4 regions of the Micromonospora sp. NBC_00821 genome follow, and region 1 is predicted to be linked to each of the others. Evidence: riboswitches for the same ligand, from Rfam matches in the RefSeq annotation. Region 1 holds a riboswitch; each other region holds the start of a gene.
The links. Region 1 has a riboswitch for cyclic di-AMP ahead of OHB44_RS03645 (coiled-coil domain-containing protein). Riboswitches for the same ligand answer to the same signal wherever they lie in the genome.
Positions count from the first base shown of each region.

Region 1 (7,320 bases):
CTCACCCCCGGTCGGGGCGAAGTCGGCGAACGCCCGCCACTGCCCGGGGCCGGCCAGCGGGGTGTCGACCCGCCAGGTGCCGTCCGGGGCCAGCTCGGGGTGGACGTGGCGGAAGCCGGAGAGGTCCCGACGGGCGACGATCAGGTGCATCTGCTTGTCGTGCGCCACGTCGTACCGTGTCACCGGGCGGCCGTTCGGGCCGGCGATCCGGAAGGCGAACTCGCCGGCCGGGGCGTCGACCGGTTCGAGGGTGTAGCCCCGGTCGGAGACGAGCAGCCCGCCGGGGAGCCGGTCCGCCGTCTCGTCGTGCTCGCCCGTCGCATGGGCGGCATCGCCGTCGTGTCGGCCCTCGACCACCGGGGCACTGTCGACGACCCGGCCGACCCCGTACGTCGTGCCGAAGATCGCCGCCAGGCCGACGGCGAACCCGGCCAGTCTCGTCACGGTGCGCACGCTGGCCCGCCGATCACGCGTCGACGAGGTCGTAGCCGGCCTCGTCGACTGCGGCTCGGACAACAGCGGTGTCCAGTGGCTGATCACTGCTGACGGTGACCCGGCCGGCCGCGAGGTCGACCTGGACGTCGCGCACCCCCGCGATGGCACCGACCTCGGCGCTCACCGCGCTGACGCAGTGCCCGCAGGTCATGCCCTGAACCTGGTACGTCGTGTCGACCATCGGATCGTCTCCTTCGCGGTACCGGTACCCGGTGGGGGTATCTCAACAGAACCGACCGTACCATACCCCCTGGGGGTACGCTATCCTTGTCGGCATGACCGCACCCACCCCGATCCGCGGATACACCGCCAGCAAGGACCAGCTGCTCGCGCGGCTCCGCCGCGTCGAGGGGCAGGTCCGGGGCATCGAGAAGATGGTCGACGACGACCGCTACTGCATCGACGTGCTCACCCAGATCTCGGCCATCCAGGCCGCCCTCGACAAAGTGGCCCTCGGGCTGCTCGACGGGCACGCCCGGCACTGCATGCACGAGGGCGCCGCCGAGGGTCGGGCCGACGAGATGGCCACCGAGATGATGGCGGCGGTCGGCCGGCTCATGAAGCGCGGCTGAGCGGGCTCAGTCCGGCGCGGGGTCGAGACGGACCCGGCGCAGCAACTGCGCGTTGAGCGCCACCACGATGGTGGACGCCGACATCAGCACCGCGGCCAGCGCCGGGCTCAACGCCACGCCGGCCCAGGCCAACACCCCGGCGGCCAGCGGCAGCGCCACCACGTTGTAGCCGGCCGCCCAGGCCAGGTTCTGTCGCATCTTCCGGTACGACGCCCGGGACAGCCGGACCACGGCCCCCACCCCGCGCGGGTCCGAGGATGCCAACACCACCCCGGCGGACTCGATGGCCACATCGGTGCCCGCGCCGATCGCGATCCCCACGTCCGCCCGGGCCAGCGCCGGTGCGTCGTTCACCCCGTCACCGACCATCGCCACTACCAACCCCCGCCGCTGGAGCTCGGCCACCCGATCGTCCTTCTCCGCCGGCAGCACCTCGGCGAAGACCTCGTCGACGCCAGGTCGGAAGCCCAGGTCGGCGGCGACCGCCTCGGCCACCGGCCGGGCGTCACCAGTGATCATGGCGATGGTGCGGACACCCTCGGCACGCAGCTCGTCGACGGCGCGCCGGGCCTCCGGACGCACCTCGTCGGTCAACGCGAACGCACCGAGCACGGCGTCCGGCAGCCGCACCAGGTGCAACACCGCGGCACCCCGCGCCGACCACCGCCCGGTCGCGGCCTCCAGCTCCGCCGGGAGCCGAAGGCCCAGCTCGCGCAGCAGCGCCGGCCCGCCCACCGCGTACTCCGTACCGTCGATTGTCGCCTGCACACCGCGGCCCGGCAGCGACCGGAACCCGGCCGCCCGGGCCGGCCCGGCGCTCCCGGCGGCCGCCACTATCGCCCTGGCCAACGGGTGTTCGCTCTCCGACTCGACACCGGCCGCGATCCGCAGCACCTCGTCCCGCTCGACGCCGGACGCCGCCACCAGGTCGGTCACCCCGTGCTCGCCCCGGGTCAGCGTGCCGGTCTTGTCGAAGAGCACCGCGCCGACGGTCCGCATCCGTTCCAGGGCCAACCGGTCCTTGACCAGGATCCCGGACCGCGCGGCGAGCGCTGTGGAGAGCGCGACGACCAGCGGGATGGCGAGACCCAGCGCGTGCGGGCAGGCGATCACCAGGACGGTGACCGCACGGACCACCGCCTCGTCCGGCTGACCGAGCGCGGTCCAGACCAGCACGGTCAGCACGGCGGTGCCGGTGGCCAGGTAGAACAGCGCGGCGGCGAACCGGTCGGCCAACAGTTGGGCCCGTCCACCGGAAGCCTGGGCCTGCGCGACCATCCGCTGGATGCCGGCGAGGGCGGTCTGCTCACCCAACGCCTCGACGCGCACCCGGATCGCCGAGTCGGTGGCGACGGTGCCGGCCACCACCCGGTCGCCCGTCGACCGGGCGACCGGCCGCGACTCCCCGGTGATCATCGACTCGTCCAGCTCGGCGCCGCCCTCGACGACCCGGCCGTCCGCCGGCACCCGACCCCCCGGCCGGACCAGCACCACGTCGCCGATCCGCAGACCGGTCACCGGCACCGCCTCGACCCGCCCGTCCGCCGCCACCCGTTCGGCCTCGTCCGGCAACAGCGCGGCGAGCGCCGCGAGCGCTCCCCGGGCCTGCCCGATGGCCTTCATCTCCTGCCAGTGCCCGAGCAGCATGATGGTGACGAGCGCGGCCAACTCCCACCAGAAGTCCAGGTCGAAGGCGCCGACGCTGGTCGCCAGGGACGCGGCGTACGCGACGGTGATCGCCATCGCGACCAGCAGCATCATCCCGGGCGCCCGGTCCCGCACCTCCCTGACCGCACCGACCAGGAACGGCCAACCGCCCCACCAGAACACCACCGAGCCGAGCACCGGCCCCACCCAGGCCTGGCCGGGGAGGCCGTCGTCCCCGGTCAGGCCCAGCCGATCCGATACGAGACGACTCGTCAACACCACCGGGACGGTCAACACCAGGCAGACCCAGAACCGGCGGCGGAACAACGCCGGATCGTGCCCGGCGTGTTTGTCGTGCCCGGCGTGTTTGTCGTGCCCGGCGTGCCCGGGGTGCTTGCCGTGCGGCATGGGCTCGGCGCGTCGCTGGCGATCCGGGTCGGGCGGTGACGGAGCGGGCATGGCTCCAACATGCCGCCCCGGAGGCCGCCGCGCGAGCGGTTCGGCCGCCCGACACTCCGCCACGACCTGCAACCCCCAGGAGGGCTGGCTAGCATCTCCCACGATGGCCCTCCGAATGCCGCTGCACAGTCGGGCACCGGCGCCGCCCCGTCGTGGCGTCGTCCCCGGCCGACCGGGCCGAGCACTGACCGTCCGTGATCAAGCGGTCGTCAGGCAGCGATCCGCCCCGCCGTCCGCCGCGTTTCCACCGCCACGGTGAACCGCTCGGCCCGCTGACCCGTATCCCGCACCGGATCGTTGGGAGTCTCACCTTGGCCGCCGACCACACTCACCCCGCTCCGTCCGCCCCGCCACGGGTGCGACGGATCCTCATCGTGACTGTGGTACCCCTCTTCGTCGCCACCGTGCTGGCCGCGTTACTGCTCTGGCCCCGCGGCGGGTCACCGCAGACCGATGGTGGCGCGGACGTGCCGCGCCACCCCGGCACCGTCACCCGGGTGGTGAGCGAGCCGTGCCCGCCGGCACCGTCGGTTCCGGAGGGCACACCGAGGGTCGGCGACGGGCGGTGCGGCACTGTCGACGTCCGGGTGGACGACGGGCCGACCGCCGGCCAGCAGGTACGGACACCGGTGCCCGACGGGCCCGGCGCACCCCGGGTCGAGGTCGGCGACGAGGTCGTCCTGGTCGAACTGGCCGATCCGATCGATCCCACGGTCAGCAACTGGAACATCGCCGAGCACCAACGCGGCACCCCGATGGTGTGGCTGGCGGTGGTCTTCGCGGCCGCGATCGTCGCGTTCGGGCGGTGGCGAGGTCTGGCAGCGCTCGCCGGGCTGGCCGCCAGCTTCGCCATCCTGCTCACCTTCGTGCTGCCGGGCATCAGCGCCGGCAGGTCACCGCTGCTGGTGGCGGTGGTCGGTGCGGCCCTGATCATGTTCGTGGTGCTCTATCTGACCCACGGGGTCACCGCACAGACCTCGGTCGCGGTACTCGGCACCCTGGGCAGCCTGGTGCTGACCGGCGTGCTCGCCACCATCGCCACGGCCGCGACCCACCTCACCGGCTTCGGCAGCGAAGACGCCACCACCCTGTCGATGTTCCAGGGCGACGTGGACCTGCACGGTCTGCTACTCGCCGGCATCATCATCGGATCGCTCGGGGTGCTCGACGACGTGACGGTCACCCAGGCGGCCACCGTCACCGAACTGGCGAACGCGAACCCCGGGCTGACCCGGTTGCAGCTGTACCGTGCGGCCACCCGGGTCGGCCGCGCGCACATCGCCTCCACCGTCAACACCATCGTGCTGGCGTACGCGGGCGCGTCACTGCCCCTGCTGCTCCTGCTCACCGCCGACTCGCGGCCGATCGGGCAGATCCTCACCAGCGAGTTCCTCGCGCAGGAGATCGTCCGCAGCGCGGTCGCCACCCTCGGTCTGATCGCCGCCGTGCCGTTGACCACCGGGCTGGCAGCGGTGGTGACCGCCGCCGGGCGCGGCGATGCCACGCCGTCCAGCGGCGCTCCCGCGCCCCGGCCCCAGCCGGACCGCAGCGAGGCTCTGGCCGCACTCAGCTCACCGCGTACGGCCGGCTCCGACGAGCCGGACCGGACGCGGACCGCACCCCCATCCGAGGCCACCGACCGGTGGCCGGAGTCGAACAGGAGCACGGATACGGCATGGTGACACTCCTCAGCGTGACCAGATCGGGCATCCACCCTGAGAACCGCGCCACTGGTCACTCAACGCTATGGCGAAATGACGCTTTTGGTCGGCATCCAGGCATAGCTCAGCCGGTCGACTCTCGGGTAACCTCGCTGCCGGTTACCGATGAAGGCGCGAAGCGGCGCCTGCGGTGCCACCGCCCAATCGCCAACCGGCGAGCCGGGGACCCAGGTGCCTGGGGTGAATCCGCGTCAGCGGTAGGGGCCACTTCCGCCCCGAACCCGTCAGCTAACCCGGTCGGCGGTCGACGGAAGGGAACATTGTGACGGCACCCCTACGCCGCTGGTTGACACCCGTGGTGGCCGTGATCGCCGCACTGACCGTGCTCGCCGGGCCGCTCCCGGCGCACGCCGCCCCGACGAACCCCACACCGTCCGGGCACGAGGAGGACGGCGAGCCCAAGCTGCTCAACGACGTCATCGAGCAGGCCAACCGCGACTACTCCGCCGCGAAGTCCAAGCTGGACAAATCCAAGAAGCGGCAGGGCGAGTTGGCGGCGGAGGTCAACCGCGCCAAGGCCGACCTGGACGCGCTGGCGCCGCAGGTCGGGCAGATCGCCGCCCAGGCGTACCGGACCGGCCGGATCGGCGCGGTCGCGATGCTGCTGGAGAGCGACGCTCCCGACTCGTTCGTCCAGCGCGCCGGGCTGCTCGACGAGATAAACATGGTCAACGAGAAGAAGCTCTCCGAGGTCAACGAGGTGAAGGCCCGCGCCGAGCAGGCCAAGCTGGCCCTCGACACGGAGGTCCGCGAGCAGCAGAAGCAGACCGCCCTGATGGCGAAGCGCAAGAGCGAGGCCGACAAGGCGCTCTCCCTCGTCGGCGGCAAGGGTTTCACCGGCGGCCTGGTGGATGCCACCTCCAAGGTCGCGAAGATTGGCCCGGGTCGCACTGCCGACGGTGACTGGAAGCCCCAGTCGTGCAGCGAGAACGACCCCACCACGTCCGGCTGCGTCACGCCGCGCACGCTGCACGCGTACAAGGAGGTCAAGGCGGCCGGCTTCAACCGGTTCGTCGGCTGCTACCGCCCCGGCGGTCCGTGGGAGCACCCGAAGGGCCGCGCCTGCGACTGGTCGCTGCAGAAGAGCGGGTTCTCCCCGTGGCACAACAACGACACCCGGACGTACGGCAACAACGTCGCCGCGTTCCTCATCCGTAACGCCGACCGGCTCGGCATCTACTACGTGATCTGGAACCGGCAGATCTGGTTCCCGGCCACCGGCTGGAGTTCGTACAGCGGGCCGTCGAACCACACCGACCACGTCCACATGTCGCTGCTCTGACCCGCACGATCCCCGTCGAGGGCCGTTCCGCGTCACGCGGAGCGGCCCTCGACGCGTCAAACGGTGGCAGGCGCGGCCGGGTCGGTCGACTCGGTCGAGGCCGGGGTCTCCACCGTCGCGAAGCCGGCCGGCACCGCGGCCACCGGGCGCACGGCTCCGGCGGCGAGCCGGTAGGACACCCCCACCACCGCACAGCGTCCCAGCGCCACCTCGTCGGCCAGCACGGGCGACTGCCCGAGCAACGTCTCGACGGTCTGGGCGATGTGGATGTCCACGATGCCGTCGATGTCGTCAACGCCCTCGGACGCGGCGCGGCGCAGACTGGGCAGCACGGCGTCGACCACCGCGCGCAGATGCCCACTCGGTGCGGTACCGGTCGCGGCGGACTCCCGGGCGGCCTGCACCGCACCACACGAGTCGTGGCCGAGCACCACCACCAGCGGGGTGCCGAGCACTGTCACCGCGTACTCGACGCTGCCGAGCACCTCGGGGCCGGCGGTGTGCCCGGCGGTGCGAACCACGAACAGGTCGCCCAGACCCCGGTCGAAGATGATCTCGGCAGCCAGCCGCGAGTCGGAGCAGCCGACGATCACCGCGAACGGGTGTTGCCCGTCGGCCACGGCGGCCCGGTGCCCGGCATCCTGGTTGGGGTGGCGTGGGGCGCCATCGACGAAGCGCCGGTTGCCGGCGACCAGTTCGGCGTAGGCCCGGGTCGGCTCGCTGAGCGCGGTGGCCCGGTCGGTGGTCCGCTGCGGACCCGGCTGACCGCCGGAGCTTCCGGTATGACTCATCCCCGCACCTCGTCTCGACGCGTCTGCCCTGGTCAAGCCGGCTTTCCGCCGGCCGGGCGGGCGGGCGCTGGCTCGTGCTCCACCGTCACACGCACCGTAAGATGCGTCAAGGTATGCGTGATTTAGATTTCATACGTTGACTCCGGCCGCACCCTGGGCAACCTTCCCGAGGCAGGGCGGACCAGACTCTCGCGAGGGCAGGCGGACATCCGGAAAGGCGGTCACACGATGGCGAGCACGGTGACGGACGACACCGGCGGCGGGCGGAACTGGACGTTCCTCACCAATCACGGGCACGTGCTGCTGGCCATCGCCCGCGATCCGACCGCCCGGCTACGCGACGTCGCGGCCGA
Region 1 covers NZ_CP108880.1:768,292-775,611, reverse strand. The annotation lists gene OHB44_RS03670 (hypothetical protein) at 1-453, opposite strand, end outside; gene OHB44_RS03665 (heavy-metal-associated domain-containing protein) at 467-676, opposite strand; gene OHB44_RS03660 (metal-sensitive transcriptional regulator) at 771-1,067, shown strand; gene OHB44_RS03655 (heavy metal translocating P-type ATPase) at 1,074-3,122, opposite strand; gene OHB44_RS03650 (YibE/F family protein) at 3,485-4,855, shown strand; cyclic di-AMP (ydaO/yuaA leader) riboswitch at 5,022-5,152, shown strand; gene OHB44_RS03645 (coiled-coil domain-containing protein) at 5,157-6,176, shown strand; gene OHB44_RS03640 (carbonic anhydrase) at 6,233-6,967, opposite strand; gene OHB44_RS03635 (helix-turn-helix transcriptional regulator) at 7,196-7,320, shown strand, end outside.

Region 2 (7,320 bases), 470 kb from region 1:
GACCGGCTGGGTGACCACACCGCTGCTGGGCATCTCCGATCGCGGAATGATCCCGCACCTGGTCATCGCGGTGGGGCTACTGGTCCTGGCTCGACTGGAACGCAGTCGTGGCCTGACGGTCGTGGCCGTGGTCTACGCCGCGGCGGTCGTCCTCGTGAACATCTACTTCCAGACCGCCAACTTCCAGCCCGGGGACCTGAACCGCCACAGCTTCCTACTGGCGGCCCTGCTGCCCGCACCGATCCTGCTCGTCGGCGGCGGCATCGCCCTCCTCAACACGATCAAGAGGCCGGCGTGAGCAGCAACGCAGAGGCCGCCGGCACCGGCAACGGCGGTCACCCGACGAACGGGCTCAGCGACACCGTCCACCAACGCAACCGGCTCGGCATCCTCACCATCGCGGCGGAGGCCGAACGGGTGGAGGTCGCCTACCTGCGCGACGCCCTCGAACTCACCGCCGGCAACCTCTCCCGACACCTCGCCGTGCTGGAGGAGGCCGACCTGATCCAGATCGAACGGGGCTACCACGGCCGCCGGCCCAAGACCTGGATCAGGATCACCGAGCAGGGGCAGGCCGCACTGGCTGCCGAGATCAACGCACTACGGGAACTCCTGCGACGCCATCAGGAGTTCCGGGCTTCCACCTGAGCGCAGCTGTTGGATCGACACAGGGCCACGTTAACTCCGACTTCCGTGGCTGGCTGTCGATCCACTTCGTTCAGAACGCAGGCCCGCACACGCAGAGCCTGAAGCTGGGCTCGTTGTCCAAGCTGACGCCCGGCAACGTACGCGAAGCGATCCTTGCCACCCGCGAACTCCTGCGGCCCGTCGAGGCTCGCGGCGTCGATCTGCGGCGGCACCGCGGCGAGCTACTTCCGTTCACCGCGCCCGTCTGGCTGGCAGCACCGGCAATGGCCCGGCTGTTCAGGCACTTCCCGCCGATGCGCCTGGTCATGGAGGCCCACGCCAACCCCGAGGAGCTGCGCGCGGTCTGTCGCGACACCCTGGCGGAGGCGCAGGCTGGGCGTGGAGGTGCCCCGACTGGAGGCGGCCGAGCCCTACTTCGCCGCCGAAAGAACGATCTACGCATGTCACACGCTGGTGCTGAAACGCCTCGGGCGTGCGCGTCCACAGCCCTCGAATTGAGATGCGTACGGGCTCACGCACCTGTTGGATCTCGACATGGAGCATGAGCTTGTTAGTCCTCGGAAGGCACGCCCGGGGGACCACCTCGCGGTCCTCTCACCGTCCTTCGCCGCGGCCGGTGCCTATCCCGGGATCCACGAGCAGGCCATGCGACGGCTCGCCGACCTGACCGGCCTCGTTCCGGTCGAATACCCCACCACCCGCCAGGTGGGCGCGAGCGCGGCAGCGCGGGCGGCGGACATCAACGCCGCCTTCGCGGACCCCCAGGTACGCGGCATTCTCGCCGTCGTCGGCGGCGACGACCAGATCACCGTCATCCCCCACTTGGACGCCGACCTGGCCCGAGCCGACCCGAAGCCGTTCCTCGGCACCAGCGACAACACCAACCTGCACCACTGGCTCTGGGGCCTCGGCATCGCCAGCTTCTACGGCGGGTCCTCCCAGGTGCACCTCGGCCCCGGGCCTGCCGTCGACGACATCCACGTCCGGTCACTGCGAGCGGCGTTGCTCACCGGGGAACGACTGGAGATCACCGACCCGGGTGAGTCCGAGGACGTCGGCATCGACTGGGCAGATCCCCAGGCGTTGAAGTCGTTCGGCGAGCGCGAACCGACGGAGCCGTGGAGCTGGCACGGGCCGTCCCGCGCGGTCACCGGCCCCACCTGGGGTGGCTGCCTGGAAGTCATCCAGTGGATCCTGACGGCGGGACGCTTCCCGTTTCCGCCGGAGGTCCTGCACGGCGGAGTGTTGATCATCGAGACGTCGGAGGAGCTTCTCCCCGCCCGCGAGGTTGGCTGGATCGTCCGGTCACTGGGTGAACGCGGTCTTCTCAGCGCCGTCGACGCGGTCCTGGTCGCCCGTCCGCCGGTCTCCGACCACACCCGTCGACCCCCGGCCGAGGATCGTGCGCGACTTCGCGAGCAGCAGCGCGACACTGTCGTCGACGTGGTGACCCGCTACAACCCCGAGGCGGTCATCTGCGTCGGGGTTCCGTTCGGCCACACCAGACCACAGTGGGTTCTCCCCCACGGCGGCCCGGTCACCGTCGACGGCGTGCAACGTCGCATCTTCGCCGACTACCGATAGGGCCTGGCGGGGTGGAGGATCTTCGTCGTGCCCCCTCTGCCGCAACCCGACGACCTCGCATCGCTTGTGCTCCGGACCGACTTCACCGACGACAGCACGTGGGAGGCCGTCAAGGAAGAGTTTCGCCGGTGGGACTGCTACTACAGCGCGACCTTCGTCGACGATCCCGCCTACAGCAAGGCGACCGTCAAGCAGCTGATCGACGCGAACGCCCCCATCAGTGATGAAGACTGGCTCCCTTACCTGTTCGTGGCCGACGCGGCCACGATGATCGACGTCGAACGCCCGCTGCTCGCCGTCGACCTAAGCCGCGAGCCCGGTCGCACCTTCCACGTGCCGCCCCGCTGGTATCCGGACGTCTCGGCCAACCTCACCATCGCCAACATGGACTTCGCCGAGTTCGCCGACGCCGCCGACGAGTCCGGAACGTACCGGGGCTTCGAGGGGACTTGACGACCTGGAAAAGCAGCGGCTGATGACACGCGCCTGATCGTTTGACCGTGAACGTCGAAGGCCCTGGCCGGGACTCACGTCCTGGGCAGGGCCTTCGCAGTGGAGCGGGTGACGGGAATCGAACCCGCACTGTCAGCTTGGGAAGCTGATGTTCTGCCATTGAACTACACCCGCAAGCGGCACCACTGTACCCGAGTCGTCGAGCCCGTGCACCCAGGTACCCCCGCCGGCCGCAGGTGTCCGCGTACCCCTCCGTACGGGGTTGATCCACTCGGCTTTCCGGAAGTCGGGGCATCCGGAGCGCTGGGACACCGCGACTTCCTTGAAGTCGAGTTGATCACCGCGGGCGGCAGGGTGCCGGGCCGGTGCGTACGACCCGGTGCCGACTCCGTTACGACGGAGCCGGCACCGGTGATCTGCCGGCGGTGGTCAGGCGGCAGTGCACTGGACGTCACGGCTGAGGCGGGTCGGGCGCGCCTGCGGGACGGCGAGGGGCGCTGCCACCGCCAACGGGGCGTTTGGGTCGAGCCAGACCCGAACGGCCGGCCGACTCGGTGCGAGGCCCGGAATGCCCGCGATGTGCTGCTCGCGGCGGGTGAGCATGGCCACGTCGACTGTGAACTCGAAGAGCCGCCAGTCGACCTGCGGCTCGGCCCGGGCGCTCTGCGCCAACTGCGCCACCCGGATCGGATCGGTCACCGGACGGGCGTGCCCCGCCACGTACGCCTCGTCGTCGCTCTCCTCGGCAGGGAACGAGTGCAGCGCGTAACGGCCGTCACGTTCGAGGTCGCGGCGCTTGGGCGAGTCGATGATGAAGCAGAACAGCCCCTCGGCGGTGATGACCGGAGAGACCGGATGGACGCGGGGCCCGCCGTCGGCACGGACCGTGGCCAGATAGCCGAAGCCCGGCCCGTATTGCTGGAGGAGAACGCGGATCCCGTCGGCGAGTCGGGGCTCGTCGGCGGCGAATTCGGACCAGGAAGCCATGTGGGCATTCTATCGAACAAATGTACGAGCAGCGACCTCGACGCGCTGGTCACCGGCACCGAATCCGGCCACTTTTGGCAACGCGGCTATGGTGGTCCGATGCTGCTCTCCGACCGCGACCTGGTCTCCGAGATCAAGGCCGGCACGCTGGGCTTGGAGCCGTTCGAGCCCACCCTGGTCCAACCGTCCAGCATCGACGTCCGACTCGACCGGCTGTTCCGGGTCTTCAACAACCACCTCTACACCCACATCGATCCCGCGATGCAGCAGGACGACCTGACCTCGGCGGTCGAGGTCCCCGACGGCGAGCCGTTCGTGCTGCACCCGGGGGAGTTCGTGCTCGCCTCGACGCTGGAGGTCATCTCGCTGGGCGACCAGCTCGCCGGCCGACTTGAGGGCAAGAGCTCCCTGGGCCGGCTCGGCCTGCTCACGCACTCCACCGCCGGCTTCATCGACCCGGGCTTCTCCGGTCACGTGACGCTGGAACTCTCGAACGTGGCGAACCTGCCGATCACCCTCTGGCCGGGCATGAAGATTGGGCAGCTCTGCATCTTCCGGCTCTCCTCGCCGGCTGAGCACCCGTACGGCTCGGTGGTCTACGGGTCGCGCTACCAGGGCCAGCGGGGGCCGACACCCAGCCGCGCCTGGCAGCACTGGCGCACCTGGCCAACACGCTGAGGTTCAGCAGCCAGGACCGAGACGACGAGGGCCCGCCGCGACGGAATCGCGACGGGCCCTTCGATGACTCACTGTCAGCCTGGACGGCCGTAGCTGTGGATCGGGCCGTCGTCGACCTTCTTCATCTTGACCGGCTGACCGGCCTGCGAGGCGTGCACCACCCAGCCGCCGCCGACGTACATGCCGACGTGGTGGATGTCGCTGTAGTAGAAGACCAGGTCGCCGGGGCGCAGGTCGCCCTTGCTGACGTTCTTGGTCACCCGGCTCTGCGCGGCGGCGTTGTGCGGCAGCGACACGCCGGCCTTCGCCCAGGCGGCCAGCATCAGCCCTGAGCAGTCGTACGAGTTCGGGCCCTCGGCACCCCAGACGTAGGGCTTGCCGATCTGCGCGCAGGCGAACTTGACAGCGGTGCCCGCGCCGCCTCCGGGGTAGCTGCCCGGGCAGGGCGCCGGGCGCAGCGGACCGCCGCCGCCGCTGCCGTACACCTTGAGGCGCAGCTTCTGCAGGCGGTCGATCTCGTCGTTGATCTGCTTCTTCTTCGCCGCCAGCTGAGCTTCCGTGCGGGTCAGCTGGGCCACCATCTCGTCCAGTGGCGCCTTCTGCGCGGCCAACTGGTCGCGCAGGTCGGCCACCTGGCGTACGTCCTTCTGCTGGTTGTGCGCGAAGCGGTCGAGCATTTCGAGCTGGCCGACCACCTCGCTGGGCGACCGGCTGCCCAGCACGGCGTTGACTGTCGAGACGTTCTCACCCTTGTAGGCGCGTACGGCCAGGGCGCTGACCTTGTTCATAGCGGCGTCGACCTGGCGCTCGAGCGGAGTGATCCGGGCGGCCAGCGCGTCTGCCTGCTTGCGCTTCGCGGCGAGGTCGATGCGGGTGGCGTTGTGCCGTTCGATGATCGGTTCGAGCTTGTTCCAGTCGGCGTCGATCTGGCGCTCGATCTCGGCGACGGACGGGTCGGCGTGGGCCGCAGTGGCACTGCCGGTCAGAACGACGGCGATGCCGGCCAGCGCGGCGAGTGCGGTGGTGAAGCGGGACCAGCGTGGGCGCGGCACTATCGACGCCGGGCCGGCTGATGCCGACCGCTCGGACGACGGCCGCGGGGCATGGAGTGCCACCGGGGTTCCGTACTCCTTCTTCCTGACCGCCTACCGGGTTAGCTGACGGGTTCGGGCGGGAAGTCGGCGCCCTACCGCAATGGCTGCGGATTCACCCCGAGGGACCTGGGTCCCCGGTTCGCTCGGAAACGACTCGGCGGTGTCGGTCCGTTACCGCCCAGGTTGGGCGGAGCTGCTGTCGGGCCGACAAATGACCAGAGTAGAGACGCCTGTTACCGATCCGCAACCCGTGCGGCGGTGACACTCCGTACGGATTGGACGACGTCACCGACAGTGTGTGAAGAATTCTTTCCATCCACTTCGATAGATAGAAAGGTATTGACGTGACCTCCCGGACGGCGCGATGGTGACCTGACCTCACTCCGCGAGAATCTAGGGGGTTCGATGCACCATCCAACCCTGTCGACCGGCTGGCGCGCGCTGCTCGCCGCCACAGTGGTTGCCGCCGCGACCACCGTGCCACTCTCCGTCGGCCCGGCCGCCGCCGCGCCCAGCACCGACCGCCAGCAGCAGTACGCCGCAGCGGCCCTCGAGTACGGCGTGCCGGCCGTCGTGCTGCTCGGCGTCTCCTACCTGCAGTCCCGTTGGGACACCAACGCCGGCACGCCGAGCACCAGTGGCGGCTACGGTCCGATGCACCTGACCGACGCGCGGCACGTGGCCGCCCTACCCGGGCGCGGCCACCACGACGCCGGCGTCGAGGACCCACGCGGCGACGACTCCCGTCCCGCCCGAGTGCCCGCGCCCCGACCGGTCGAGGCACCCGCGCCGTCCACCGCCGCGTTGCAGACCGTCGACGCCGCCGCCACGCTGACCGGCGCCACTCCCGAGGCACTGCGCACCGACGCGGGCCTCAACATCCGGGGTGGGGCCGCGCTGCTGAGCGCGTACCAGAGGGATCTGGGCGCGCCGGTCGGCGCGGACACCGACCCGGCGGCCTGGTACGGCGCGGTGGCCCGCTACTCGGGCGCGGACAGCGCCGACGCCGCCGCGGCCTTCGCCGACGAGGTCTTCACCACCATCGGCGCGGGCGAGGCCCGGGTGACCGACGACGGCCAGCGGATCACCCTGCTGGCCCGCGCGGTACGGCCGGAGCGTTCCTGGCTGGACCGGCTGGGTCTGCGCCGCCTGGCCCGCCCGGACGGGGTGGAGTGCCCGCGCACCATCTCCTGCGAGTGGATCCCGGCGCCCTACGAGGCGTTCGGCGACGGGGACTACGGCAACCACGACCTCTCCGACCGGCCCACGCGGCAGAAGATCGAGTACATAGTCATCCACGACACCGAGGCGAGTTGGGCCACCACCCTGCAACTGGTCCAGGACCCGACCTACGTGAGCTGGCACTACTCGCTGCGCTCGGTCGACGGGCACATCGCCCAGCACGTGAAGACCAAGGACGTCGGCTGGCACGCCGGCAACTGGTACGTCAACGCGAAGTCGATCGGGTTGGAACACGAGGGCTTCGCGGCGCAGGGCACCTGGTACACCGAGGCGATGTACCGGACCTCGGCGAAGCTGGTCCGGCACCTGGCGCTGCGGCTGGGCATCCCACTGGACCGGCAACACATCATCGGTCACGACAACGTGCCCGGCACCATCCCCTCGACCGTGCGGGGAATGCACTGGGATCCGGGCCCGTACTGGGACTGGACGCACTACTTCGACCTGCTGCACGCGCCTCGACTGGACACCGGCACCCCGGCCACCGGAATGGTCCGGATCGATCCGGACTACGTCACCAACCAGCCGGCGTTCACCGACTGCGTCACCCCGGGCGTGCCCTGCGCGCCACGCGGCTCCTCCGCTGTGGTGCTGCGCAGCGCACCGTCCGCGGACGCGCCGCTGGTCAACGACA
Region 2 covers NZ_CP108880.1:297,802-305,121, reverse strand. The annotation lists gene OHB44_RS01425 (hypothetical protein) at 1-298, shown strand, start outside; gene OHB44_RS01420 (transcriptional regulator) at 295-648, shown strand; gene OHB44_RS01415 (LD-carboxypeptidase) at 1,294-2,232, shown strand; gene OHB44_RS01410 (DUF6924 domain-containing protein) at 2,260-2,685, shown strand; tRNA gene OHB44_RS01405 (tRNA-Gly) at 2,786-2,859, opposite strand; gene OHB44_RS01400 (pyridoxamine 5'-phosphate oxidase family protein) at 3,115-3,672, opposite strand; gene dcd (dCTP deaminase) at 3,772-4,350, shown strand; gene OHB44_RS01390 (C40 family peptidase) at 4,425-5,465, opposite strand; cyclic di-AMP (ydaO/yuaA leader) riboswitch at 5,479-5,614, opposite strand; gene OHB44_RS01385 (N-acetylmuramoyl-L-alanine amidase) at 5,850-7,320, shown strand, end outside.
Region 2: it holds a riboswitch for cyclic di-AMP, as region 1 does, so the genes downstream of both, OHB44_RS01390 (C40 family peptidase) here and OHB44_RS03645 (coiled-coil domain-containing protein) in region 1, are expected to answer to the same signal.

Region 3 (7,320 bases), 2.2 Mb from region 1:
GACATCCGCCTGGTGACGTCGGCGGTGGCTCGGGCCTCGCTGCGCTCGATCGGCGGGTTCCGCGCCTCCATCGGCACCCAGCACCGACTGGACACCCTCGCCGCGTTGGCCCACCTGCCGGCCGCCGCCCTGGTCGGCGACCGGGACCGGCTGACCCCACCGCCGTGCGCCGAGTCGATCGCGGCGGCCCTGCCGGCCACCGAGCTGACCGTCTGCCCGGGTGCCGGGCACATGCTGATGATGGAGCGTCCGGACGAGGTCAACGCCGCGCTCGGCGGCGTGCTGCGACGGGTGCTCGCCGAATCGCCGCCGACTCACCGTGGCGCACCGCCGCCGACTCACCGTGGCACGGCCCCCGCCGAGGCGGGTGCCTGAGCACGTTCGCGCACCTCGGGCGCGGCGGGTCGGGCCCAGGGCCGTACTCTTCTCGGTTGGCCCGCGCGGTTCCCGCCGCCTGCCGGCGACCTCTGAAGGAGCGTGCGTTGACCGACCAGACCGGCCTGGAGCAGGAGATCGCCGTCGAGCAACGACACCTCGACCGGGTGTACGCCCGACTGGCCGAACTGCGGCAGTCGGCCGTCCGCGCCGAGCGTGACGGCTACCGGATGGCTCGGGTGGGCACGCACGGCGCCCTGGTCGAGCGCGACGCGATGGTCTTCCACGCGGCGCAGCGGCGACACACCCTGGACGCCGAGCACGAGGGGCTGGTCTTCGGTCGGCTGGACCTGCGCGACCGTCAGGTGCTGCACGTCGGGCGACTGGGGATCCGCGACGAGAACGCTGTCACGCTCGTCGTCGACTGGCGCGCGCCGGCCGCAGCCGCCTTCTACCAGGCCACCCCGGCACAGCCGCTGGACGTGGTGCGGCGCCGCACCATCCAGTCCCGCGCCGAGCGGGTCACCCGGATCGAGGACGACCTGCTGGACCCGACGGCCGCCCCGGAGGGGATGACTGTCGTCGGTGACGGCGCGTTGCTGGCCACCCTGTCCAAGGCCACCGGCCGGGGCATGCGCGACATCGTGGCGACCATCCAGCGGGAGCAGGACGAGGCGATCCGCTCGCCCGGTTCCGGCGTGACGATCGTCGCGGGCGGCCCCGGCACGGGCAAGACCGCTGTCGCCCTGCACCGGGCCGCGTTCCTGCTGTACTCCGACCGCAGCCGCTACGCCGGCGGCGGCATCCTGGTGGTCGGCCCGTCGTCGGTCTTCGTCGAGTACATCGGTTCCGTGCTGCCGTCGCTCGGTGAGGACACCGCGACCCTGCACTCGCTGGGCACCCTCTTCCCGGGGATGACTGCCACCCGCCCCGACCCGCCCGAGGTGGCGGCGGTGAAGGGCTCGCTGCGGATGCGCCGGGTGTTGGAGCGGGCGGCCCGCGACGCGGTGCCGGGCGGCCCGGGTGAGCTGCGGCTGCTCTACCGCGGCACGCTGCTGCGGTTGGACCGGGCCGCGCTGGACCGAATCCGGGATCGCGCGCTGCAACGCGGCGCACGACGCAACGAGGTGCGCCGGGCCGGTTTCGACGGGGTGTTCGCCGCGCTCTGGGCGCAGGCCCGTGAGCTGAGCAGCGGTCGGCTGCCGGAGCAACCGGCCTTCGAGGCGGAGATCGCCGAACGGTCGGAGTTCCGGGAGTTCCTCAAGGCGTGGTGGCCTCGGCTGCACCCCCGGCACGTGCTCGGCTGGCTGGCGCAGCCGGACCGGCTGCGCCGGTACGCCGGGGGGATCCTCTCCTCGGCGGAGATCCGGCTGCTCAACGCCGCGTACCGGAACCTGGACTCGGCCGGGCTGACCATCGCCGACGTGGCGCTGCTTGACGAGTTGGACGCGTTGCTCGGTAAGCCCGCGCAGCCGGCCCGCGCGCGACGCGATCCGTTCCAGCTCGCCGGCGGCGTCCGTGAGCTGAGCACGCTCGGCGAACGGCAGCGGGCCGCCCGCGCGGCGGCCCGGGAACGCCCGGAGGACTACCGGGAGTACGCGCACGTGGTGGTGGACGAGGCGCAGGACGTCTCGCCGATGCAGTGGCGGATGATCGGTCGACGCGGCCGACTGGCCTCCTGGACCGTGGTGGGCGACCCCGCGCAGACCGCGTGGACCGGCGATCCGGAGGAGCTGGACCGGGCCCGCGACCAGGCGCTGGGCCGGCGCAAGCGACACGACTTCACGCTCACCACCAACTACCGCAACTCGGCGGAGATCTTCGCGGTGGCGGCGGCGGAGATCCGTCGGCTCTACCCGGACCTGCCGCTGCCGACCGCCGTCCGCTCCACCGGGGTCGAGCCGGTGGAGCTGGTGGTGCCCGCGACGGGGTTGGAGACCGCGACGGTGGAGGCCGCCGCCGGCCTGCTGGCCGAGGTGGAGGGCACGGTCGGGGTGATCACGCCGGTCCCCCGCCGGGACGAGGTCGCCGGGTGGCTGGGCGCGCTCGGCGCGCCGAGGTTGCAGGTGGTGACCAGCCTGGAGGCCAAGGGCATGGAGTACGACGGGGTGGTGCTGGTCGCCCCGAGCGAGATCCGGGCAGATCCGGGTGCCGGGGTGCGCACCCTGTACGTGGCGCTTTCCCGGGCCACCCAGCGTCTCACCACCATCGACCCGACCGGCTGACGTGTGCGGAGCGCCACCAGCGGACGGCGCTGCCCGTACACTTGCACACATAGCGATGTGAGCATACATTTGACCGGGTCCCGACCAGCGGCGGAAGGTGGTTCTCGTGGGCGCAGGTCATGACCACCACCATGGGTCCGTCGCCAATGCCGCACACCAGCACCGAGGTCGACTCTGGGCGGCGTTCGGGTTGCTCGCCACCCTGATGGTGGTCGAGGCGGTGGCCGCCCTGCACACCGGCTCGCTCGCCCTGCTCTCCGACGCCGGGCACATGTTCACCGACGTGCTCGGCATCGGGATGGCGCTCGCCGCCATCACGGCGACCCGGCGGGCGACCGGCGACCCGCAGCGCACCTTCGGGCTCTACCGGCTCGAGGTGCTCGCCGCGCTGGCCAACGCCGTCCTACTCTCCGGCGTCGCGATCTACGTGGTGATCGAGGCGATCCGCCGTTTCGGCGACCCGCACCAGGTCATCGCCGGCCCGATGCTCGCGGTGGCCGTGCTCGGCCTACTCGCGAACATCGCCGCCTTCGCGCTGCTGCGCGCCGGGGCCCGCGAGAGCATCAACCTCCAGGGCGCCTACCTGGAGGTGCTCGGTGACCTGCTCGGCTCGCTCGGCGTCATCGGCGCGGCGCTGCTCATCACCGTCACCGACTGGTGGTGGGCCGACCCCCTGGTCGCGGTCGCCATCGGCGTTTTCATCCTGCCGCGCACCTGGCGGCTGGCCCGCGCCGCCATCCGCATCCTGGTGCAGGCCGCCCCGGAGCACCTCCAGGTGACCGCCGTGCACGACCGGCTCGCCGCCGTTCCCGGTGTCGTCGAGGTGCACGACCTGCACGTCTGGACGCTCACCTCGGGCATGGAGGTGGCCTCCGCCCACCTGACCATGGCACCCGGCGCGGAGGTCGGCGCGGTGCTCACCGCGGCGCGTACGGCCCTGCACGACGACTTCCGCATCGAGCACGCGACGTTGCAGATTGAGCCCGGCGCCGCTTCTGGAGCCTGTGGCTCCATCGAATGGTGACGGATCCGTAATTTTCCGTGGTGACGCACGCACCGTCCGTCACATCGGCTGCAGCGGCCCCACCCGCACCGGTAGGCTCGGTCCCGGCCTCCACCAGGCGGCGCCCTCCCGGCGCCGGTGGCGGTCGCCGCCTAATCGCCCAACTGGGCGAACCGGGGAACCATGTTCCTGGGGTGTATCCGCGTCAGCGGTAGGGATCTTCCGTCCCGAACCCGTCAGCTAACCCGGTCGGCGGCTGACGGAAGGACATGCGCAGTGGCACCAGCACGACCACCCGCCGCCCGACTGGCGGCCCTGATCGTCGCGATGTTCGCCCTCGGCGTCGCGCTTCCGGCCGGCACCGCCTCGGCCGCTCCCCCGACCGGCCTGCGGGCCGCCGCACCCGACTCCGACGAGGAGGGCGGCACCCCGGCGTTGCGGGCCCAACTCGAGGCGGCCAGCAAGGGCTACCTGGACGCGAAGCGCGCCCTGGACACCTCGGTGCAACGGCAGAAGCAACTCGCCACCCAGCTGACGACCATCGAGGGTGAGATCGACCAGCGCAACGGCAAGGTCGGCGAGATCGCCGAGGTGGCGTACCGCACCGGCCGGCTCGGTGCGATGTCGGCGCTGCTCAACAGCAACACTCCGGAAGGCTTCATGGACCGGGCGGCCGCGCTGGACGCGGTGGCGGCCAACGAGGACCGGGTGCTGCGCGACCTGCTGGACAGCAAGGACAAGGCCAACCGCACCCGGGTCGCCCTGGACGGCGAGATCAACGAACAACGCAAGCAGGTCGCGGTGATGGCCAAGCGCAAGGAGCAGGCCGAACGGGCCCTGACAGTGGCCACCACACCCAAACCGCAGACCACCGCCGACGGCGGCTCCAACCGGGGCACCTCCAGCGCCAACGCGAAGGCCGCACCGCGCAACTCCGACGGCTCCTGGCCCTCCGAGTCGTGCAGCGTCAACGACCCCACGCCGGCCAACGGCTGCATCACCCCGCGCACCCTGCACGCGCTCAACCAGGCCAAGGCCGCCGGATTCACCCGCTACGTCTCGTGCCACCGCCCCAGCGGCTCCGGCGAACACCCGAAGGGCCGGGCCTGCGACTTCGCGGCGCAGAAGGGCGGCTTCGGCGGGAACGCCACCGGCGGCGACAAGACGTACGGCAACAACCTGGCGGCGTACTTCATCCGCAACGCCGACCGGCTCGCCGTGCTCTACGTGATCTGGTACAGGCAGATCTGGCTGCCCAGCAGCGGGTGGAAGTCGTACAGCGGGGCGCAGGGCACCCCGTCGACCGACCACACCAACCACGTACACCTGTCGGTCTACTGACCCACGCGTCGTGATGCCTGTGAGTCATCCGGTGGCTCACAGGCATCACGTGTGTCCGGGGCGGGGCTACGTCGCCGGGCGTACCCGTGATGTCGTCGATCGTCGGACGACCCGGCAGCGGTCGGCGGGAAGCATCGCGGTATGCCTCGGATCCGACCCACCACCCGCAAGGCGCTGCTCACCCTGCATCTCGTCACCTCGCTCGGCTGGCTCGGCGCCGACCTGGTGCTGCTCACCCTCGGCATCGCCGTCCAGCGGGGCGCCGACCCGGCTGTGGTCTATCCGGTCACGGCCCTGGTCGGCACTGTGCTGTTCGCGCCGCTGAGCGTCCTGGTCTGGCTGATCGGGGTCGCCAGCTCGCTGCTCACCCCGTGGGGCCTGCTGCGCCACCGCTGGGTGCTGGTCAAGCTCGTGCTCACCACTGTGATGGTCGGGCTGGTGCTGTTCCTGCTCACCCCGAACCTGCGCCACGCCGGAGCGGTCGGCGCAGCTCTGCCTGCCCGGGATCGCGCCGACCTGGTCATCGCGCCGGCGGTGTCGACCAGCCTGATGATCATCGCGACGGTGCTGTCCACCTACAAGCCCTGGGGCCGGCGTCCCGCCACCCGGCCGGCCCGCACGAGCCGTGATCGCGCAGCAACCACGATCTAGACGCCACCCCCCGCTGAGCACGTCGCACCAAGCGCAAGCGATCTGCCCTGCTCCGCGATCTTGCACTTACTGTCCCGACATATGGGGCATTACGCCGATATAGACAACCGAAACTGCAAGATCGACGCAGCGGGGCGGCGGGGCGGCGGGCGGGGCGACGCGGCGCGGGTCAGGTCGGGTTTGGCGGGGTGCCGGTGCGGTCGAGGGCCGCGCCCAGCCGGGTGGCTAGGGCTAGGTGAGCGGCCTGGGCCTGGCGGAACGCGTAGCGGAACAGCGGCGTCGGCGCGGTCAGGGTGATCTCCACGTCGATGCGGACCAGGCCGTCCGGCTCGGCGCGTAGCCGGGTGTGGTTGCGCACTGTGGTGGCCGGCCACTGGCGGGCCACCATGACGATCTCGTCGGCCTCGCTGATCAGCACGTCCGCGTGGTAGGTGGTCCGGAAGCGCAGCGGACCGGCCGCCAACCGGTCGTTGATCGTGTAGCTGGCCTGGGCGCCAGGCCGGGGCGGCACCCGGCGGACCCGGACGATCAGCGGGTGCAGCTCGCCCTGCCGGGTCAGGTCGCTGAGCAACGCTGCCGCCTCGGCGGGTGAGCACCGGGCCTGGACGGTGTAGCTGAAGGTATCGCTGCTGCGCACACCGTCTCCCGCCGTCGTTTGTCGCTCGATCGTCCCGTACCGATGTCTGGCTGGCAACGCCCCCGGGCCCTCGGCGCCGCGCCGGACCCGGCCGATGCGACGACCTGCCACCACCTGCGCCATTAAGGTCGGTTAGTGCGAAATCTTCCCCGAAGATGCCGGAGGGCGGCCAGCATGAACGGCGACGACCGATGAGTGGGCACGTGATGGTCTTCGCGCCCACTCCACAGCTGACGGTGACCGTGGACCAGCCCAACGACCACCCCGAGCTGCACCTGCACCCTGGCGGGCAGGGCGTCTGGCAGGCCCGGATGGTGATCTCCCTCGGAGTCGACGTGGTGCTCTGCGCCGCCCTCGGCGGGGAGATCGGCCAGGTGCTGGAGCCACTGCTGGTCAGTGAGGGCGTGGACCTCAAGGTGGTGGTCCGTGACTCGGGCAGCGGCGGGTACGTGCACGATCGCCGCGACGGCTCCCGGCAGGAGATCGCCGACGTGCCTGGGCAGCCGCTGAGCCGGCACGAGATCGACGAGCTGTACAACCTCGCCCTCGGCGAGGGCCTGCAGGCCTCGGTGAGCATCCTCAGTGGGCCGAACGAACCGTGGCTCGTACCGGCCGACCTGTATCGACGCTTCGCCGCCGACCTCGGCGCGAACGGCGGCCGGGTGGTGGTCGACCTCTCCGGCGATCACCTCGCTTCGGTGCTGGAGAGCGGTGTGTTCTTCCTCAAGGTGAGTCACGAGGAGTTGATCCGCGACGGCCGCGCCCGCAGCGACGACACCGAGGAGCTGACCCGGGCCATGTACGAGCTGCACGCGGGCGGCGCCGAGACGGTGGTGGTGAGCCGCGCCGACCAGCCGGCGTTGGCGCTCATCGAGGGGGAGCTGTTCCAGGTCGAGATGCCCCGGCTGGAGGCCGCCGACCCGCGCGGCGCGGGCGACTCGATGACGGCCGGAGTGGCGGCCGTCGTGGCCAGGGGCGGGGACATTCGGACCGCCATCCGCACCGGCGCCGCCGCCGGCGCACTGAACGTGACCCGGCATGGCCTGGGCACCGGACGGCTGGACTCGATCACCGGCCTGGTGGACCGG
Region 3 covers NZ_CP108880.1:5,781,808-5,789,127, forward strand. The annotation lists gene OHB44_RS26255 (alpha/beta fold hydrolase) at 1-375, shown strand, start outside; gene OHB44_RS26260 (HelD family protein) at 483-2,600, shown strand; gene OHB44_RS26265 (cation diffusion facilitator family transporter) at 2,707-3,624, shown strand; cyclic di-AMP (ydaO/yuaA leader) riboswitch at 3,743-3,874, shown strand; gene OHB44_RS26270 (coiled-coil domain-containing protein) at 3,880-4,944, shown strand; gene OHB44_RS26275 (hypothetical protein) at 5,086-5,595, shown strand; gene OHB44_RS26280 (SRPBCC family protein) at 5,765-6,232, opposite strand; gene OHB44_RS26285 (1-phosphofructokinase family hexose kinase) at 6,424-7,320, shown strand, end outside.
Region 3: it holds a riboswitch for cyclic di-AMP, as region 1 does, so the genes downstream of both, OHB44_RS26270 (coiled-coil domain-containing protein) here and OHB44_RS03645 (coiled-coil domain-containing protein) in region 1, are expected to answer to the same signal.

Region 4 (7,320 bases), 1.8 Mb from region 1:
GGTGCACCAGGGTGCCGCCGGTGGCACCACGCCGGTGGCCGCGCTGCGCCGGCTGGTCAAGCGCACCCACGCGCCGAACGTCCGGGAGGTGCACGCGGTCAAGGGCATCTCGTTCACCGCGTACCGGGGCGAGGCGATCGGGCTGATCGGCAGCAACGGCTCCGGCAAGTCCACCATCCTGCGGGCCATCGCCGGTCTGCTGCCGGTGAACCGGGGCGCCATCCACACCCAGGGGCAGCCGTCGCTGCTGGGCGTCAACGCCGCCCTGCTCAACGACCTCTCCGGGGAGCGCAACGTCGTCCTCGGGTGCCTGGCCATGGGGATGCACCCCGACGACGTGGCCAAGCAGGCCGCGGGGATCATCGACTTCTCCGGGATCAACGAGCGGGGTGACTTCGCCAGCCTGCCGATGCGGACGTACTCGTCGGGCATGGCGGCCCGGCTGCGGTTCTCCATCGCCGCCGCCAAGAAGCACGACGTGCTGCTCATCGACGAGGCGCTCGCCACCGGCGACAAGGGCTTCCGCAGGCGCAGCGAGCAGCGGGTGCGGGAGCTGCGGGAGGGCGCGGGGACGGTGTTCCTGGTCAGCCACCAGCTCTCCTCCGTACGGGACACCTGCGAACGGACGATCTGGCTGGAATCGGGCGTCATCCGGATGGATGGCCCCACCGACGAGGTCATCCGGGCGTACGAGGCGTACGCGAACAGCAAGTAGAGTTCCGGCGAACGTCCGGCACCGACATGCACCTGAGGACCGCGTCGCCCGCGTTGGGGCGACGCGGTCCGCGCGTTAAGGTTCATTCCGTCGCCGCTCGGGCGGAACCTTCCGTTAACGCATCCCTGAGAGTGAGGATCCGGCAATGACGCAGGACCAGACCCCTGGCCCGGACGCCGAAGCGGAGACCCCGACGCCGTGGCGGCCCTCGCGGACAGTGGCGGTGGTTCTGGCCGGCGGCACAGGGACCCGGCTGGGCCTCGGCATCCCGAAGCAGCTGCTGAAGATCGCCGGTAAGCCGATCATCGAGCACACCCTGGCGGTCTTCGAGGCGGCACCGGAGATCGACGAGATCATCGTGTTGATGGCCACCGGCCACGTCGAGGACGCCCAGCAGATCGTCGAGAAGGCCGGCCTGCGCAAGGTCACCAAGGTGATCGAGGGCGGTGACACCCGCAACGCCACCACCCGGATCGCCCTGGACGCTGTCGGCCCGGAAGACTGCAACATCCTCTTCCACGACGCGGTGCGCCCGCTGCTCAGCGGCCGGATCGTGCGCGAGTGCGTCAACGCGCTCTGGAGCTACGACGCCGTGGACGTGGCCATCCCCTCCGCGGACACGATCATCCAGGTCGACGACAACGACTGCATCACCGACATCCCGGTGCGCTCTCGGCTTCGCCGTGGTCAGACCCCGCAGGCGTTCCGCTCCCCCACGATCCGGGCGGCGTACCAGATCGCCGAGGACGACCCGGACTTCGCCGCCACCGACGACTGTGGCGTGGTGCTGCGCTACCTTCCCGGCACCCCGATCAAGGTGATCGACGGTTCGGACGAGAACATCAAGGTCACCCACCCGGTCGACGTGCACCTGGCGGACAAGCTCTTCCAGCTCGCCGCCGCGCAGGCCCCCCGACTGACCGACCACCGCAGCTACAGCGAGGAGCTGACCGGCCGCACCATCGTGGTGTTCGGCGGCAGCTACGGCATCGGCCACGAGTTGACCGAGCTGGCCCGCCGCTACGGTGCCCAGGTCTTCCCGTTCAGCCGTTCCAGCACCGGCACCCACGTGGAGCGGGCCAATGACGTCGAGGCCGCGCTGACGACCGCCTTCGAGGCCACCGGCCGGATCGACCACGTGGTGGTGACCGCCGGCATCCTGGAGAAGGGCGCCCTCGCCGAAATGGACGAGGAGACCATGGACCGGCTGCTCCAGGTCAACTTCGTCGGCCCGGTGACCATCGCCCGCCAGGCCCTCCCGTACCTCCAGCAGACCAAGGGCCAGTTGCTGCTCTACACGTCCAGCTCCTACACCCGGGGCCGGGCCCGCTACGCGCTCTACTCGGCCACCAAGGCCGCCCTGGTCAACCTGACCCAGGCGCTCGCCGACGAGTGGGCCGACGTGGGCGTGCGCGTCAACTGCATCAACCCGGAGCGCACCGCCACCCCGATGCGGACGCGGGCCTTCGGCGAGGAGCCGGAGCACACCCTGCTCGCCGCGGAGGCCGTCGCCCAGTCGTCGCTGGACGTGCTGATCTCCGACCTGACCGGTCAGGTGATCGACGTACGCCGGGCACCCGGCGACGGGCCCACGCCGAGCGTGCCGGCGCAGTCCGGGTCGGGTCGGGTCGAGGCACCGGCCGGCGCGACGTCCGCCAACTGACGCCGACGGCTGCCGAACCACGAACGGAGCGACATTGCGCGGCGACCTGGTCCGAAAGCTGGCCGCCCGGTGCCTGACCACCGGGTTGGCCGTGCTGGCCTTCGTCGTGCTGGCGCTGACCGGCGCCACCGGCTGGGGGCTGGCGTTGGCCGTCGCCGCGCTGGCCGCCTCGGCCGCTGAGCAGCGGATCCGGCCCAGCGCCGACCTGGTGGCGGAGACCGCGTTGATCGCCGCGGCGATCCTGGTCGGTTACTCCCGGCGGCTGGACGACGGGCTCAACCTCGCGCTGGTCGCCACCGGGCTGGTCCTGCTGGGGCTGGTGCTGCTGGTGGGGCCGCTGCGCACCGCCGGCGGTCTGGAGATCCGAACTGCCAATCTGCCGGTACGCGCCTGGACGCCGCTGATCGCCGACCAACTCGGCACGGCCCTGCTCGGGCTGCTCGCCGCCCTGGCGCTCGCCGCCACGCTCGCCCTCCCGGCCGGTGTGGCGCTGGCCGCCAGCCTGCTGGTCGGCGCGGGCGCCGGTGCGGTCGCGCTGGACCTGGCCCGGCGACGGTTCCGGCCGCGCGCCGGTGGCGGGTCGGTGGCCGCAGCGCTGCGCCGGCACCAGCCGGAGTTCCTGCTCTACTTCTCCGCGCCTCCGGGCTCGGAATACCAGGTCACCATGTGGCTGCCGTACCTGCAACGGATCGGCCGGCCGTTCCTGGTCGTGCTGCGTGAGCCGGAGTTCCTGGCCCCGATCGCGGCGGCCACCGACGCGCCGGTGGTCTACTGCCCCACCCTGGGGGCGATGGACGAGGCGTTGGTGCCGAGCCTGCGGGCGGCGTTCTACGTCAACCACGGTGCGAAGAACAGCCACTGCGTCCGCTTCACCCAGCTCACCCACATCCAGCTGCACCACGGCGACAGCGACAAGGCGCCGAGCGCCAACCCGGTGTCGGGGATCTTCGACCGGATCTTCGTGGCCGGGCAGGCGGCGATCGACAGGTACGCCCGCGCCGGAGTGCAGATCCCGACTGACAAGTTCGTGGTGGTGGGTCGCCCGCAGGTCGAGTCGATCGAGGTACGCCCGGAGCCCGCACGAGGGTTGGCGCACCCGACCGTGCTCTACACGCCGACCTGGACCGGGCACCACGCCGACGCCGACTACTGCTCGCTGCCGGTGGCCGAAAGCCTGCTGCGCCGACTGTTGGAGCGCGGCGCGACGGTGATTCTGCGAGCCCACCCGTACACCACGCAGAACCCGGCATCGGCCCGCCAACTGGGCCGCCTGACCGAACTGCTCGTCGCCGACCGGGCCCGCACCGGCCGCCAGCACGTGGTCGGCGCGGCGGCTCGGGAGCTGAGTCTGACCGAGTGCGTCAACTCCGCCGACGCGCTGGTCTCCGACGTGTCCGGCGTGATCTCGGACTTCCTCTACTCCGGAAAGCCGTACGCGGTCACCGACATGGGCGACGAGGGCGACCGGTTCGTGGAGCGGTTCCCGCTGGCCGGGTCGGGTTACGTGCTGCGTCGGGACATGTCCAACGTGGACGAGGTGCTGACCGCCCTGCTGGACACCGACCCGCTGGCCGAGGCTCGCTGGGCCACCCGCCGCCACTACCTGGGTGACTTCCCGGCCGAGGCGTACGCCGAGGCGTTCCTGACCGCCGCCCGCCGGGAGCTGACACCGGCCCAGACACTGGCCGCGTCCACACCGGCGTAACCGAATCAGCGGTACGGGTCGAGCAGCGCCAGCACCGCCGCCGGGTCCTCCACGTGCGCGTTGTGCCCGAGACCCGGAAGCGTGGCCACCGGTACGCCGTACTCCTTGAGCTGTTCGTCGGTGACCATCGGGTCGTTCTCCCCGCGCGCCAGCACCACCGGCACGTCGGTCGCCGCCAGGAGCGCGGCCAGGTCGGGCTCGCCGACGGCGAAGGCGGCCGGGTCCATGGCGAGGCGCCACCGGCCGTCGACCTGGCGCAGCCCGGCGTCCACCACCGGATCATCCGGCGGGACCAGGCCGGCCAGCCCGGAGACCCGCAGGTAGCGGCGCGCCGCCTCGGTGCGGCTGGCGAACCAGCTCACCGGTCGGGCGGCCACCTCGGCGGCGCGGGCCAGCTCAGCGGGTGACCAGAGTGCCTTGATGCCCAGCCCGACCACCGCGTCCACCGGCGTTCCGGCGTCGCGGGCGGCAAGCACCAGGCCGACCACCCCACCCAGTGAGTGCCCGAGCACTACCAGCCGGTCATCGGGGGCGAGGGCCTGCGCGATCTGCTGAGCGAAGCCCGGGAAGGAGTACGACGGCAGCGGCGACGCCCAGCCGTGGCCGGCGAGGTCCGGTGCCAGCCACCGACCGGGCCAGTGCTGCTCAAGGTACGGGGCCCAGGGCAACCACACGTCCCCGGTCGCTCCCATGCCGTGCAGCAGCAGCAGGACCCGCCTGCGGCCGACGTGACCACCCGTTTTCTCCACCACGGCCGCAGTCTCCCACGGTTCACTGTCGGGTACGAGAGCCGTCGACGCCGGACCGCGCGCACAAACGCCGCGGGCGCCGGCCCCTTGTGGAGGACGGCGCCCGCGGCGGTCAGCGTGCCCGGGTCAGGCGGAGTAGCCCCGGCTGGTGATCCAGTTGGCCAGGTCGATCGTGGTGATCCAGTACGACGGGTCGGCCGGGTTCGCCGAGTCGGCGATCCGAACGGTGCGGCCGTTGTCCTTGTAGCCCACGACGGCGATGTAGTGCCCGCCGCCGTAGGAGTGCCAGCCGCCGTCGGTGTCGGTGGCGTCCCCGACGACGTTCGCCACCACGCCCCGACCGTCGGTGATGGCCTTCACCACGTCGGCCTGGAGCCGGTCCATCTGGGCCGGGCTGGGCGCTCCGGGGAACATCCGGGTCCGGTACGGGGAGCCCTTCACCTCGGCGTTGAGCACCCGGGTGGTGTCCTCGGCCGAGTTGGTGCCCATCTCGGTGGTGCCCAGCTCGGCGCCGAGGTCCTCCTGGGTGCGGTCGATGCCGGCGGCGCTGAGCGCGTTCCGGGTGGCAGCCGGGCCGCAGTTGTAGTAGGTGTTCTGCGCCTCGTAGTCGTAGTCGAGCACCTTGGTCGCGGGCGGCTTCGGCCGCTCCGGCTTCCGGGTGAGGTCCGGGTTGCTGCTGGCCTTGGCGGCGGGCGACGCGGCGCTGGTGGCCGGCGCGGCAGTGGTCGGCGCGGCGCTGGCCGAGGGGGACGCGTCCCGAGCCTCGCCGCGGGAGGCGGTGAGGTCGCTGCGCATCTCGGCGACAGTGGTCGCGGTGCGCTGGCCGGCCGGGGCTTCGTCGGCAGTGGTGAGCAGGGCGCCGGTGGTGGTGGCGATCGCGAGGGCAGCGGCGGAGGCGGCGACGATCTGGTACGGGCGCTCGGTGGCGAGGCGGCGGAGCTGACGCTGCAGGGTGTGCTTCACGGGGTCCTCCACGGATCGGGGGGAGAGCGGCACACCGGGGCCGGACCGGTATCCGGGCAGGCGCCAGCGCGCGGACCGTGGTCCGCGGATGGTGAACCGCTCAGGGGAACGCCCGGCGCGGCCGGGCGGGGAAGGCGATGACCCGGGGGTCAGCTCACCGTCACGGGACGAATGAGCGGGTGCACCGCCGCGCCGTGGAGGCGAGGGAACAGCCGAGGGGTGGAAAGGTGCTGCACGAGGATGGGACTCCTTCCGACACCGCCTACCGGGTTAGCTGACGGATTCGGGCGGGAAGACGCCCTACCGCGGGCCGTGGCTCGCGGATTCACCCCGGACTTACTGGTGGGTCCCCGGTTCGTTGATCACGATTAAGCGGGTCGATGCGGCGTCGCGTCTTGCGATCGGTTACCGCACCGGACGGGACGACACTACTGGCGTCTCAACGCCCTGCCAAGCAAGGTTCACCTGCGTAAACCCCAATTGGCGCGACAATCTCTGCGCGTATTGCCGCTGACGTGACTCGATGGGACAACCGGTTACGGTGACGCCTACGGGCGACAACCGGACAGGCCGTAAAGAACGCGGCCACAATCGCGGGAACAATCCCACCGAACGCGTCGGACGTCGGATTTTCCGATTGGGTGACCGGCCTCACATCACGGATTGGGCTCAACCCACCCGGGCCGGGCGCCACAGTGCCACGACGGCGGGACGCAACGCCCCGGCCACGGTGCGGCGCGCGGGGACCAGGATCGGGCGGAGCCGGGCCGCCGCCGCGTACGCCTCCTCGGCGAGGGCACGGGCCGAGGAGGCGGCCAACTCCGCGTCGCGCCAGGCGACCCGCTCACTGTCGGCGGCCACCTGGTAGTCGGCCAGCCGCGCATCGCGGACCACCCGGCTGATCAGCACCTCCTGCTCGACCGGGTGTCGCCGGGGATCCCAGCCGCGCCGGTGCCCGAACACGTCGCCCAGCTGCGCCATGGTCAGGTCGCCCCGCCAGTACGCCGCCATCGCCGCCCGGTGCAGATAGCGTTCCCGGGCGGCGTACTCGGCGGGGGTGTGCGAGGTCTGCGGGGTAGGCAGCGCCCCGGCGCCGGCGAAGCGACGCGCGGCGGTGTCCGCCTCGTCGTACCCGGTCCAGGCCTGCTCCATCTGCTCCTGAGCGGTCAGCCAGGCGGCGCGCCGCCGCTTGGCGGTGATGGCCGCACGGGCCGCGGCGACGGCCACCTCCTCGGCGTAGCGGCGCAGGTCGACAGCCTCGGCGGCGGCCAGCTCCCGACGAGTGGGCCCGGCCGGGAGCGGGTCGTCAGTGGGGAGGTCCCGTTCGGGGCGGGCGGCCAGCACGGTGAGCAGGCCCAGGGTCAGCAGGAACAGCGTCGACCAGATGGCGGCGGCCTGCGGCATCTCGGTCACGAACTGGTAGAAGACGACGGTCTCCATGGTCGGCACCTCGGGGAGAGAGCAGTGCGATGGGGAGCCGCGCCGATCAGCGGGCCACTGTGGGCCACGGGTCGGCGGGTCAGGG
Region 4 covers NZ_CP108880.1:2,547,632-2,554,951, reverse strand. The annotation lists gene OHB44_RS11645 (ABC transporter ATP-binding protein) at 1-715, shown strand, start outside; gene OHB44_RS11640 (bifunctional cytidylyltransferase/SDR family oxidoreductase) at 861-2,378, shown strand; gene OHB44_RS11635 (CDP-glycerol glycerophosphotransferase family protein) at 2,413-4,083, shown strand; gene OHB44_RS11630 (alpha/beta fold hydrolase) at 4,089-4,835, opposite strand; gene OHB44_RS11625 (C39 family peptidase) at 4,959-5,807, opposite strand; cyclic di-AMP (ydaO/yuaA leader) riboswitch at 6,040-6,180, opposite strand; gene OHB44_RS11620 (hypothetical protein) at 6,465-7,235, opposite strand.
Region 4: it holds a riboswitch for cyclic di-AMP, as region 1 does, so the genes downstream of both, OHB44_RS11625 (C39 family peptidase) here and OHB44_RS03645 (coiled-coil domain-containing protein) in region 1, are expected to answer to the same signal.